Regions from separate parts of the Psychrobacillus sp. AK 1817 genome, predicted to be linked through region 1. Evidence: riboswitches for the same ligand, from Rfam matches in the RefSeq annotation. Region 1 holds a riboswitch; the other holds the start of a gene.
What was found. A riboswitch is a leader RNA that binds a small molecule or an ion and turns the genes downstream of it on or off. The one in region 1 is predicted to bind cobalamin.
Positions count from the first base shown of each region.

Region 2: another riboswitch for cobalamin. It lies ahead of D0S48_RS11105 (ribonucleoside-diphosphate reductase subunit alpha); the one in region 1 lies ahead of D0S48_RS14395 (hypothetical protein).

Region 1 is NZ_CP031739.1:2,876,265-2,882,201, reverse strand. It holds gene D0S48_RS14430 (GMC family oxidoreductase) at 1-465, opposite strand, end outside; gene D0S48_RS14425 (gluconate 2-dehydrogenase subunit 3 family protein) at 494-1,273, opposite strand; gene D0S48_RS14420 (hypothetical protein) at 1,353-1,610, opposite strand; gene tatA (twin-arginine translocase TatA/TatE family subunit) at 2,081-2,311, shown strand; gene D0S48_RS14405 (HAAS signaling domain-containing protein) at 2,730-2,975, opposite strand; gene D0S48_RS14400 (ABC transporter substrate-binding protein) at 3,098-4,036, opposite strand; gene D0S48_RS14395 (hypothetical protein) at 4,040-4,579, opposite strand; cobalamin riboswitch at 4,750-4,941, opposite strand; gene D0S48_RS14390 (VanZ family protein) at 5,076-5,549, shown strand; gene D0S48_RS14385 (spore germination protein GerW family protein) at 5,571-5,937, opposite strand, start outside.
Region 2 is NZ_CP031739.1:2,248,639-2,254,575, reverse strand. It holds gene D0S48_RS11110 (DUF418 domain-containing protein) at 1-948, shown strand, start outside; cobalamin riboswitch at 1,156-1,335, shown strand; gene D0S48_RS11105 (ribonucleoside-diphosphate reductase subunit alpha) at 1,493-3,718, shown strand; gene D0S48_RS11100 (flavodoxin) at 3,706-4,161, shown strand; gene D0S48_RS11095 (ribonucleotide-diphosphate reductase subunit beta) at 4,133-5,164, shown strand; partial or broken gene D0S48_RS21345 (LLM class flavin-dependent oxidoreductase) at 5,229-5,396, opposite strand; partial or broken gene D0S48_RS11085 (isochorismatase family protein) at 5,397-5,642, shown strand; gene D0S48_RS11080 (TetR/AcrR family transcriptional regulator) at 5,789-5,937, opposite strand, start outside.

The sequences.
Region 1 (5,937 bases):
AGCGTCAAATTTATCGAAGTATGGTTCTAACTCTTCGTACGTTATACCCCAGTCTTGAAGCATCATCCCCTTAGGGATTTTACCTTTTCCGTAACGTTTAACAGTTTCTGAATATATCTCGAAATCGTATGGCAGGAAGCGGTAAGTTTGACCATTCCAATGTTCTCCTGAACCACCTGTTCCTTCTCCGATTAGGAAGCTACCCCATTCACGGTAAGGTAATGCTCGTTGTGTCGTATTGTGACGGAATGTAATTGTTTCTTTTGAAAGATCTTGCATCATTTCTTTACGCTCTGCGTAACGTAATTCATCGTGAGCCATAAAGTAATCTTCAGTTGAACGTTCTTTACCACGTTCGATACCTACTACTTTGTATCCTTTTTTTGTAAGTTCTGCTGCGATAATACCGCCTACCCAACCTACCCCTACTAAAACTATATCTGTTTTTGGTAATTTAGTTGCCAAAGTTGTTCACCCTTTCTATTGGTGGATATTAGTGTTGATGCTGAGAGTTTAAGCTCATAGGAGCGATTTTCACGAATTCATCTTTTTCTAAAACATTAATATAAGAAGATTGATGTCCAGGGAAATTCTTCATTTTCCAACCAGCCATATCTTTGTTACCGCCGTACATAGGGTCAGCATATACTCCTTCAATTGTTACTTTTCTAAGTAAAGAGAAGAAAAAGGATGAACTAACAGCTCCATTTAATTTAACTTTATCCGCTTCAAAATCTTTCAAGATTTCAATTTGTTGTTCTTCTGTTAAACTGGCGAATTTAGGTTTATCATCGGATTTCTTTGCAGCCTCTGTATTTAAAGCTGTAATTCCAAGGTTAAACACTTGCTGACGATTCAAATGTGTTTGGTACCCTTGTTGTGGCACTGCTTCTGCTGGGAAGAAAGGACCGGTCATATATTCTTTTGAGTTCAGGCCAAAGCTTCCTGCTAGCTGGTGATCGATATAATATGCAACAAGTAATTCTTTCGCACCGGGTCCTACCTCAGTTTTAGGGAAAATTTGCTCTGCTGCAGCATCTATCGTATCAAATTGTGCTTTGTCAAAATACATCAGTGCTTGGTTGAAGTTAACCCCAGCAGCTGCTGAATGAACCCCAGTCTCGTTAGTTTTAGATGTTGAGTCTTTACCTATTAAGGAACCGAGTGCTCCACCTAGTACAACTCCACCAACTGTTAATCCAGAATTTTTGATAAAAGTACGTCTAGATGAACGTTTATCTAAGTATGGAGCCTTTTTTTCCTGTTCTGACATAATATAACCTCCAACGTAAATTAGTAAAAAATAGCTTAAATTGTTTATTCAGGTAAACAATGAGTTAAAAAGATTCTGATTAATGAAAAACTGCATGCCAGTTATAAACTAATGAGAATAGGATTGTATAAACCAATAAAAATGAGATAAAGTATATATATTTTTTTCCAGTCCAGCAAAGAACAATAATAGCTAGTCCAATACTTGAACCTATTAACGCGAACCAAGGAAACTCATTATTATAGTAAAAGAGGCCAAGAGCTAAATCTGCTACTATAAATAAAGCGAAAATTACTTGATTCAACAGTTTTAATTCTTCTAAGTTATATTGCGTCACTTTTATTCTCCTTTAACATAGTTCACTCAACTATGAAAATGTAATTTTTATACATAAAAAAACAACCGTTGAATAGTTTACTCCTTTTATTTCTTCAATACTATATATTTATTTCGGATCAGAAAATATAATTCTATTCTGAAAAAACATTAAATTCACATAAAAATTGCAAATTAATAGTAAAAACTCTTTTATTATCGGTATAAAGTAACTAGTGTTTTGTGATTGAAAAACGCTAAAGGACTAGTGGTATAAACAATTTATAGAAAGTTATAGAAGGGAAAAAGGAGTGTTTTATATCGAAGAGACTTTTCCAGCTCACACAATTTGATTATTTTTAATACCAAAATATTTACAAATTTAAACGTAGGAATATAATGTTTTATTGATACAAAAAAACCTTTTTTTGTAAGATTAACTACTTTTGCAAAAACCACGTGACAGTATATAGAATCAGTATGGGAGAGAGTATAATACCAAATATCGGAACACTTGGTTTAATCATCATATTAATTATTGCTTTAATCGTGTTCGGTCCGAAAAAATTACCTCAATTGGGTAGAGCAGTTGGAGAGACGTTAGAAGAATTTAAAAACTCAACTAAAGATATAGCGGACGAGGTTGCAGAAGAATTTAGAATAGAAGACAAAGAAACAGAAACTAAAAAAATATCTAATGCAAAAAGCCACCTATTTCTATAATAGGTGGCTTTTTGCATGTGTTAATATACGTTGCTAGATTAATCTACAAGAATCTAAACAAGAGCTTGTTGTTTCATTATTTCTTTAAATAACGAAGAAATAAAAGGTGCTCTTGGTGTTTGTGTGATGGGAGAAAATTTTGAAGTCGACAGTATGATGGATTATTGGATAGGGGGCAGTTATAAAGGCGACACACCAGAAAAATCTGGATACACTGGAAATACCAGCACCAAAGTGGGCAATCTTTGAAGTTCACGGAACACCAGAGATGGAAGTGTATACAGATGATGACCCATCTGATCCAAACTGTTATTCGGAGATTTGGATTCCTGTAATATAAAAAAGTTGAACTAGTTCAGCTTACTAAACGATTGTAAATGAAATTGTGCTACGAAGGGTAACTAACCTTTGTAGCATTTTATATATATGCGCCTTCATATTCCACTTCTGTTAATATCATTTCCTCTTCTGAGTAAGCCTTAAGTAATTCCCTTGCTATATACGATGGTGCTCCTAATGATTCAATTATTGCTTGCTCAGTTTGTCCCTCTTTTAACAAATCACAAAAATACTTTTGGAAATCTCGAACTATTGCTTGGCGTTCCTTTGTATTCAACATATAAAGCTCTTTTCCTAACATCTCAATATAAACATTCGCTGTCATATCTCTCTCTCCCTCGGTACTATTCATTAGATAGTACTATACCATAACACTATTATTCATTGCAAGGTACCTGTTTTAAAACAAAAGAAGTTGGTCTCCTCAAAACGAGACCAACTTCTATTTTATTCAAATATCTCTGGGTAAACGGTTTTAGCTACTAGTTCTACAGCTTCACCAATTCGTGGCCCTGGGCGAGACATAATGTCCTGATCTAATTGGAAAATGGCGTTGTTTTGCACTGCCTCCAACTGATTCCAGCCTGGACGAGCCTTAATCTCACCAATTGGATCTTCTACATAATTTACGGTAGTCAAGATAATCGGAGGATTTTTCTTAATGACATCTTCCTCAGATAATTTAATCCATCCCTCTTGGTCTCCAAAAATATTTACAACTGTAGCTTTACTCAAAACTTCTTGTTGGAAAGTATTTTTTCCTGTTGTAAAAATTTCTGGAGATGGGCTGATTTCAAAGTAGACGTGTTTCTGATCGCTTACACCTGATACTTTGTCCTGAACACTTTGAATAGTAGTTTTAATAGAGGCAACAAGATCCGTTCCTTTATCCTCTACTCCCATTACTGCGGCCAACTGTTCAATATCTCCATAGACGTCTTCAAATGATAGCGCCGATTGAATGACAAAAACATCTAACCCCGCGTCTTCCAACACTTTAAGCTCTTCCTCAGATCCAGTTGTATAAGCAATCACAACATCTGGATTTATCTCTAAAATACGTTCTGCGTTGAACTTCATAGAATCGGAAACTCGTTCAATTTCTAGTGCCTCTTCTGGATAGGTATCGTATTCTGTAGCTCCAACAATTTTATCTCCTACACCAAGGGCAAACAGGATTTCTGTGTTACTTGGTTGTAGAGACACAATCGTTTCCGGAACTTCTTCGAATGTAACTTCTTTCCCCATATCATCCGTTACAGTATATTCTTTTACTTCTTGTACAGAATCTGTTTCAACAGCTGTATTTTTTTCAGCCTCTTGGCAGCCTACAAGTAAGATAGAAAGTATTAGTACCGCTAACCAATTCCTTAATTGTTTATTCATTTGTTAATCCTCCACTTTTTTCTTTTTTCTCATCGGATATGATTTACTGACAAATTGAATTTCTTCTACTTCATGATGCTTATTTACATATACCGCCATTGCAAACAATACATTTGCTAATAGCTGTGTGTAATCAAACAAAATTTCTGGTACTTCTCTTTCTACTGAAACTTTATGTAAAGCCCTTACAGATTTTTTTGCTTCACTACGACACACGTGTAATTCACATGCAGCTGTTGAGCCTTGTGGAAGTACGAATATATCTACTCTTCCTTCCACCTCACTTACGTAGAAATCATACATATCACTTAGAATTTGTAAATCCTCTTCAGTGATTGCTAGCTTCCCTCTAACAGAACCATTTACGTGATATGCCATCGGTGCCAGATACATTAAATCCTCGTAAACTCTTGGAATATCTTTTGTTAAAGAAGCGGCCAATCCAATACGTGTGGTCAATGAGTCTGTTCGAATCTCAAAGTCTACGGTAGACGGCTTTTCTCTCATAAATGGATAACAAATATATCGCATGTCTTTTTTCAATGCTCTGCCCCCTTTCCAAGTTATTTGTGAATTTTCGGCAATACAATACTCAACTTCTTACAGCACAAAAAAACGCCACCCCAAAAAAGGGCGGCGCAATACCTATTTATCGTTAGAAATTTAATCGAAAATAGAAACGTGCCGTACAACCCCTTAACTTCCGAAGAGTATTTATACGTTCAAGAAAAGGCCGGTCTCCTGGCTCATGCATCATTTTACTCTAAGAACCTTCCCATTGGCTTTTGGCCAACAGTGGTATTTTTCTTATTTCATCAGCATTTACAGTTGCGGATACAGCTTCGGTTTTTCACCGAATTCCCTAATTAAGCTGACAAGTCAGCACCTTTTCCCTGCAAAATTATTCACTTATCGTAAGTGTACCATAGCCTTTCAATTGGTGATAGAAGCTTGTGAAACAACCAGCTTTTTACTCTTTTATTAGCTATAAAGTCTGCAATTATTTTGTTTCTACTTCAATTTATGCTACTGTTTTTATATGAAAAAATTTATTCCACTTTTACTTTTACTTGTCTTTGTATTTATAGCCTCCGGGCAGACTTCCGAGCAACAGTCTTTGGAGGCTGTGCTTAAAGAGTGGCTTCCAAGCAAGCCATTGGAGTCCTTTTTATCATTATTTCATATTCCTTATTGGGGATTCTATGTTTCTGTCGAGGAACGTGGCTACTATGCATTTGTCGAATTCTTAATAAGAAAAGGAGTCCACTTTTTTTATTTTGGTTTGATTAGTTTAGCTATTTATATTGCTTTGCCGAAGAGAAAATATCGAAAACTTACTGCAATAATGATTACCTTTCTTCTAGCAGTTGCAGATGAATTCCATCAATCCTTTACGAGTGGACGATCTGCTCTTCTTCAGGATGTTCTATTAGATACATGCGGAGCTATTTTTGTCATGCTTCTGCTAACGTTTGTTCAATGGTTAAAGCATAGAAAAAACGCAAACCTTTAGAAGGAAGCGTTTTTTCCCTAACTATTTACATCTTTTTCTCAACAAGAAAACAATCCCTAGCGTGACTACTGAAAAAACAGTAAGTATTTGATTAATCGGAAGGGCGGGCTTGAATTTAACTTTCTCCGCAGTGATTTCATATACTCCAACCGGTTTTATCGAAAAGGCACCACCGCCTCCTTCTCCTTGACCTGTAGAATTTTCTTCATCTGAAATCGCGCCACCTCCGCCTCCACCTACAAAATAATTTACTTTGGCAACAGGTAAGATTCTTTTGTTCTCCAATACAATCGGTTCTCCGTATATAAGAGATACATCTTTTTCTCTGGAAAACTTTTCGAAAATAGAACGGACGGGGGACTGAAATAATGGTAGCTTTCCCCCCAGT
Region 2 (5,937 bases), 630 kb from region 1:
GGAAAAGTAAAAAGGCATTTATGGAGACGTTTTATATTTCTTTTTATTCTAGGTTTACTTCATTCAACCTATTTATGGGAAGGGGATATTCTAGCCTTTTACGGGTTAATGGGATTATTCCTATTACTTTTTTTAAATAGAAAAAAGAAAACTTTAATTATATGGGGAACTGTTTTGTTTGTATTGACTGGTGCTCTTAGTTATGGAATGGAAGAAAAAAGTAAGGAAGAGTTGGAAAAGCAATCATTATACATAGAAACTACAAATGAAGTCTATCAAAATGGCTCTTATGAGGAAATTAAGCAACACAGAAATACAGAGGATCCACTGTATTTTGAAAGTGAAGGGGAAAAAGTATTTTTTAGCTTGTTTATGCTTTTGTTTGGACCATTGTTGACGTCACCGATGTTTTTGTTTGGTATGGCAGCTGCAAAGGGTGGCTTATTTCTACACATGGAACGAGAACAAAAATGGTATATATTAAGTATGGCTCTTTTGCCAATTAGTTTACTTTTAAAATCTATCGCTATTATTGGAGAAGAAACAAATTGGACAGCAGTTCTATTACAAATGGGTACACAATTACTGTGTATATCCTATATTGGTATATTTGCTATCCTATTTATAAAGTTCTCAGGTAACAAGGTTTTCATTGGTTTTGAAAGTGTTGGGAAACTTTCTTTAACAAATTACATTATGCAAAGTGTTATTTGTACTTTTATCTATTACGGATACGGTTTAGGACAATTTGGCTCTTTGGGCATGCTAAATAGTGTCTTGCTGGGCTTTGTAATTTTTGTTCTACAATGTATAGGTAGCTACTACTACTTGAAGGTATTCAAACGAGGTCCCTTGGAAATGATTCTTCGAATGGGTACAAACCTCTCCTGGAGCGGTCATATGAAAGCTAAGAAAAAGAAGGTAAAGCTGCAAGGTAAGCCTGTATGAATAAATACGAAAGTAAGTTTTCATAATACGGCTACGAAAGCTTATAAAATTTATATAGAATAGAGATTAGAAAGAGCGATTAAAGGGATATGAAATTAGTTTAATGTACAGAAATAAAGCTGTGTATCAAACGTCTAGTCTTTTTACCTATGTACAAGTTTAAACACAATATGTTAGGGTATATAAGTAATCAAAACACAATATATAGTATTTATACGATGAAAAGGTACCGTTATGGTTTAAAAGGGAATTCGGTGAAATACCGAAGCTGTCCCCGCAACTGTAAGTGTGGACGACTGTTGAATATGCCACTGCGATTTTTCGTGGGAAGGCCAGCAGAAGGAAGAAACACGAGCCAGTAGACCTGCCTGTTTATCGGTGAAGCAACACTTTCTTCGGGGGTTGAGAGGTGGGGGCGAGAGACTCTATCTTTGAACGAACGATACGTCTTGTTGTTTCCTACTTTAAAATCGTGAGCGATGACTCAGCCGAAGAGGCTAGAGCCATCGCTTTTTTGTTATGTAAAGACAGGGAGGAATTCTAAATGACCACTATTTCAAACACAGAAAAACAACAGGTACTATACCAATTAACACAGGAGTTTGGGGAAGAAAAGATAGCACCATTAAGGAGGTCACATGACAAGTGGCTACAAAAACACCCAGAGGGCAATATTGCCAGCTGGTCTAAAGCCATGTCCTTAGAGTCGCTGAGCTTTCTTGATGAACATGAACCTTATTGGACATTTGTGGCGGCTCGAATCTATTTAGCAGAAGTATATTCGCAACAAGCGGAACGAAGAAATACAACGGCAGATGCAGTCTATACAAAGTTTGCAGATAACGTTCAAAAGCTATCGGCTAAGGGAATTTATGATTCTCGTATCATAGAAACCTATTCTACAGAGGAATTAGAGCAATTAGCAGAAATCCTCGTTACTGAAAGAGACTTCCTCTTCACATATATAGCTTTAAAAACGCTTTTAGATCGTTATGTAGCGAAGGATTTTGATAAGACTATTGTAGAATTGCCACAAGAACGCTGGATGATTATTGCAATGACGCTAATGAAGGACGAAAAAGAAAACCGCATAGAAAAAATTAAAGAAGCCTATTGGGCGATGAGCAATTTATATATGACGGTTGCTACTCCGACTCTTTCTAATGCAGGAAAGCCACACGGGCAGCTTTCTAGCTGTTTTATCGACACGGTTGATGACAGTCTACAAGGAATTTATGATAGCAACACAGACATAGCCACACTTTCTAAATTTGGAGGAGGAATAGGCGTTTATATGGGCAAGGTCCGTAGCCGTGGCTCTTCTATAAGAGGTTTTGTGGGAGCGTCTAGTGGGGTTCTTCCATGGATAAAGCAACTAAACAATACAGCTGTCAGCGTAGATCAGCTAGGCCAACGTCAAGGTGCAGTAGCTGTTTACTTGGATGTGTGGCATAAAGATATATTTACATTTTTAGATTTAAGACTAAATAATGGCGATGAACGACTTCGAGCACATGATATTTTTACTGGTGTATGCTTGCCAGATTTGTTCATGGAAAAGGTTGATGCAAGAGGAGAATGGCATTTGTTTGACCCTCACGAGGTTCGTCAGCTCAAAGGTTACTCATTAGAAGACTTTTATGATGAAAAACGTGGAGATGGTTCTTTCAGAGAAAAGTATGAAGAATGTGTAATGGATCATCGCCTTTCACGAGAAACAGTTCCAGCAATAGATTTGATGAAGCGAATTATGCGATCCCAGTTAGAAACGGGTGTCCCATTTATGTTTTATAGAGATGAAGTGAATCGCCGTAATCCAAACAAGCATGTTGGAATGATTTATAGTAGTAATCTTTGTACGGAAATTTTTCAAAACCAAAGTGCCACTGAATTTGAATCCATCCAGCTAGAGGACGATGTGATTGTAACTCGTAGAAAACCTGGTGATTTCGTAGTTTGTAACCTTTCTTCTATTAATTTAGGTAAAGCAGTACCAGAGGATGTACTAGAACGATTGATAAACATCCAGGTAAGAATGTTAGACAATGTTATAGATATGAACATGATTCCAGTGCCACAGGCAGAGCGCACAAACGCAAGGTATCGTGGAATTGGACTTGGAACGTTTGGTTGGCATCATTTACTTGCCCTTAAGCAAATTCGTTGGGAATCAGAGGAAGCAGTAGAGCTTGCTGATAATTTATATGAAAGAATTGCCTATTTGACGATTCAAGCTTCCTTAAATCTTGCGAAGGAAAAAGGGGCCTACCCTTTATTCGAAGGTTCTGATTGGCAAACAGGGGCTTATTTTGAAAACCGTCAATATGACGGAGAGGAATGGGTAAGTCTGCGTGAGCAAGTAGCTGAAAATGGTATCCGAAATGGATATTTGATGGCGGTTGCACCAAACTCATCTACCTCCATTTTAGCGGGAAGTACGGCAAGTATTGATCCGATTTTCCAAAAGACCTATTCAGAGGAAAAGAAAGATTATAAAATTCCAGTGACAGTCCCAGATTTAAATTCAGAGACGACATGGTATTACAAATCAGCTTACTTTATCGACCAGCATTGGACGTTAAAACAAAATGCTGCCCGTCAAAGACATATCGACCAAGGTGTTTCGCTAAATCTATATGTTCAAAATACTATTAAGGCTAAGGAATTGTTAGCGCTACACTTAGATGCCTGGAATAGTGGTCTAAAAACAACTTATTATGTACGTTCCACTTCAATAGAACTGGTAGAATGTGAGTCTTGTTCGAGCTAATGAAAACCATCATTTGTTATTTGAGCTATAGCGGGAATACTGAAGAGATAGCTGAACTATTAAAAGTGAATTTAGAGGAACAAGGTTATATGGTGGACATGTATGAAATAGGTGATGGGATAGTGCCACAGCTATCTGCATATGACTTCCTATTTCTAGGAACCTTCACTTGGGACGAGGGTGGTATTCCGGATGAAGTGAAGGAATTTGTTCGAGCAGTGGGCTATAAACCGAAAAATGTCTATATTTTTGGTTCAGGAGACACACAATTCGGTGGCGACGACTTATTTTGCAATGCTGTAAACAAACTAACCGAGTTTTATGCTTGTGAATATGAAGGTTTAAAAATAGAACAATCACCAAGAGGAAGTCAAGAAAAAATAGTTATAAAATGGCTAGAGGGAGTTTTGGAAAATGTTAAAGGCAAAAACATTAGAACCTAGAAACCCAAACAAATCCACAGGGATATTTAATGGGAAATCGAGTGGAATTTTAAACTGGAATGATATAGCTTATCCGCATTGGCATAAAATCTATAAACGCTTACTAGGGAACTATTGGCAAGCAGATGAGATTAATATGTCGAATGATATTAAGCAATTTGATAGCTTAACAAAATCGGAGCAGGAGGCCTATTTGAAAATAATTGGTCTACTTGCTACATTAGATGCGCCCCAGACTCGTACAGCTCTGTTGCTGTCACTTTACGCTACAGATTCATCCGTACAATCTATTATGGCAGTAATCGCGCAGCAGGAAGCTGTACATAATGAAAGTTATTCTTATGTGCTGTCCTCAGTTGTTTCGCTTAATGAACAAAACAAATCCTTCGAATTTGGAAGAACGGATGAGATATTATTAAAGCGCAACCAAAATATTATGAAATACTATAATGAATTTGTGGAGAATCCATCGACAGAAAATATTTTAAAAACATTAACTTACACAACGTTACTAGAGGGTTTATTTTTCTACTCGGGATTTGCCTATTTTTATAACCTTGCACGCTACAACAAAATGGTAGGTACCTCTACAATGATTAGCTATATTAATAGAGACGAACTAGAGCATGGACGATTTATCTCAGAGTTATTCCGTGCTGTACTGGCGGAAAATCCTGAGCTAAATAATGATGACATGATGAACTGGGTGTACGATCAATACAAAGAATCAGTGGAGCTCGAAATAGAGTGGTCAAACTATGTACTCAAGGACATTGAGGGAATTGATTTAGATGATATGCATGGATATATTAAGTACCGCGCTAATAAGATGCTGCGTCTTATCGGTCTTCATGAAATCTACCCAGAGTATGTAGAGAATCCTATGAAATGGATCCGTGCCTATGCGGATAATATAGATGGCACGAAAACAGACTTCTTCGAGCAAAAGTCACGCCAGTATGTAAAAGTTAATGCCATCGATAATGGCTTTGACGACTTGTAAGAAAAGCGCAAATGTCTATATTTAGAGAGGATGTTCGTGACCTACGTCATGAACATCCTCCTTTTTAGTTAATTTTTAAATCAAATAGCTCATCCACAACTTTTTTTAAAATCTCATAAGAATGAATTTCTTTTTTCGTTTCGTATATATTAGATATCACAATGATCTCATCTACTTGATACGTCTGTTGAAATTCAATTATATCCCGACAAATTGTTTCTGCATCCCCCATCTTCAAGAGCAAGGAGTTAAAGAATTAATTGTATGTGGTATGATGTCACATATGTGTATTGATGCAACAGTACGTGCAGCAGTTGAACATGGATATACATGTCAAGTGATTGAAGATGCTTGTGCAACTACGTCATTACAAATTGAAGATAAAATTATTCCCGCTAATCATGTTCATTACGCATTTATGGCCGCATTAAATGGCATCTATGCAACTGTGAAAACAACACAGGCATTTTTAAAATAAAAGAACTTCCTTTTTGGAAAAAACATCTTTTCTTTCACAAGAAGGATATTTCAATAACAAAAAAGGGTGTCCAGAAAAGATAATTTCTGGACACCCTTTATTTTATAACTGTTTTATTTTCGATATAAGTATTCCCAGCATGACCCTTATTGTTGAATGGAGTACTTCTCTCTTATTAAATAGGCAACCCACTTACATTGCGGGTTGTTTTTAATATTTTCCAATAACCCTTTAATAATGGCGAGGCTATTGTTTTCGCTTTGTAGACAATTTTTTAAGAGCTCCAATGATTCTT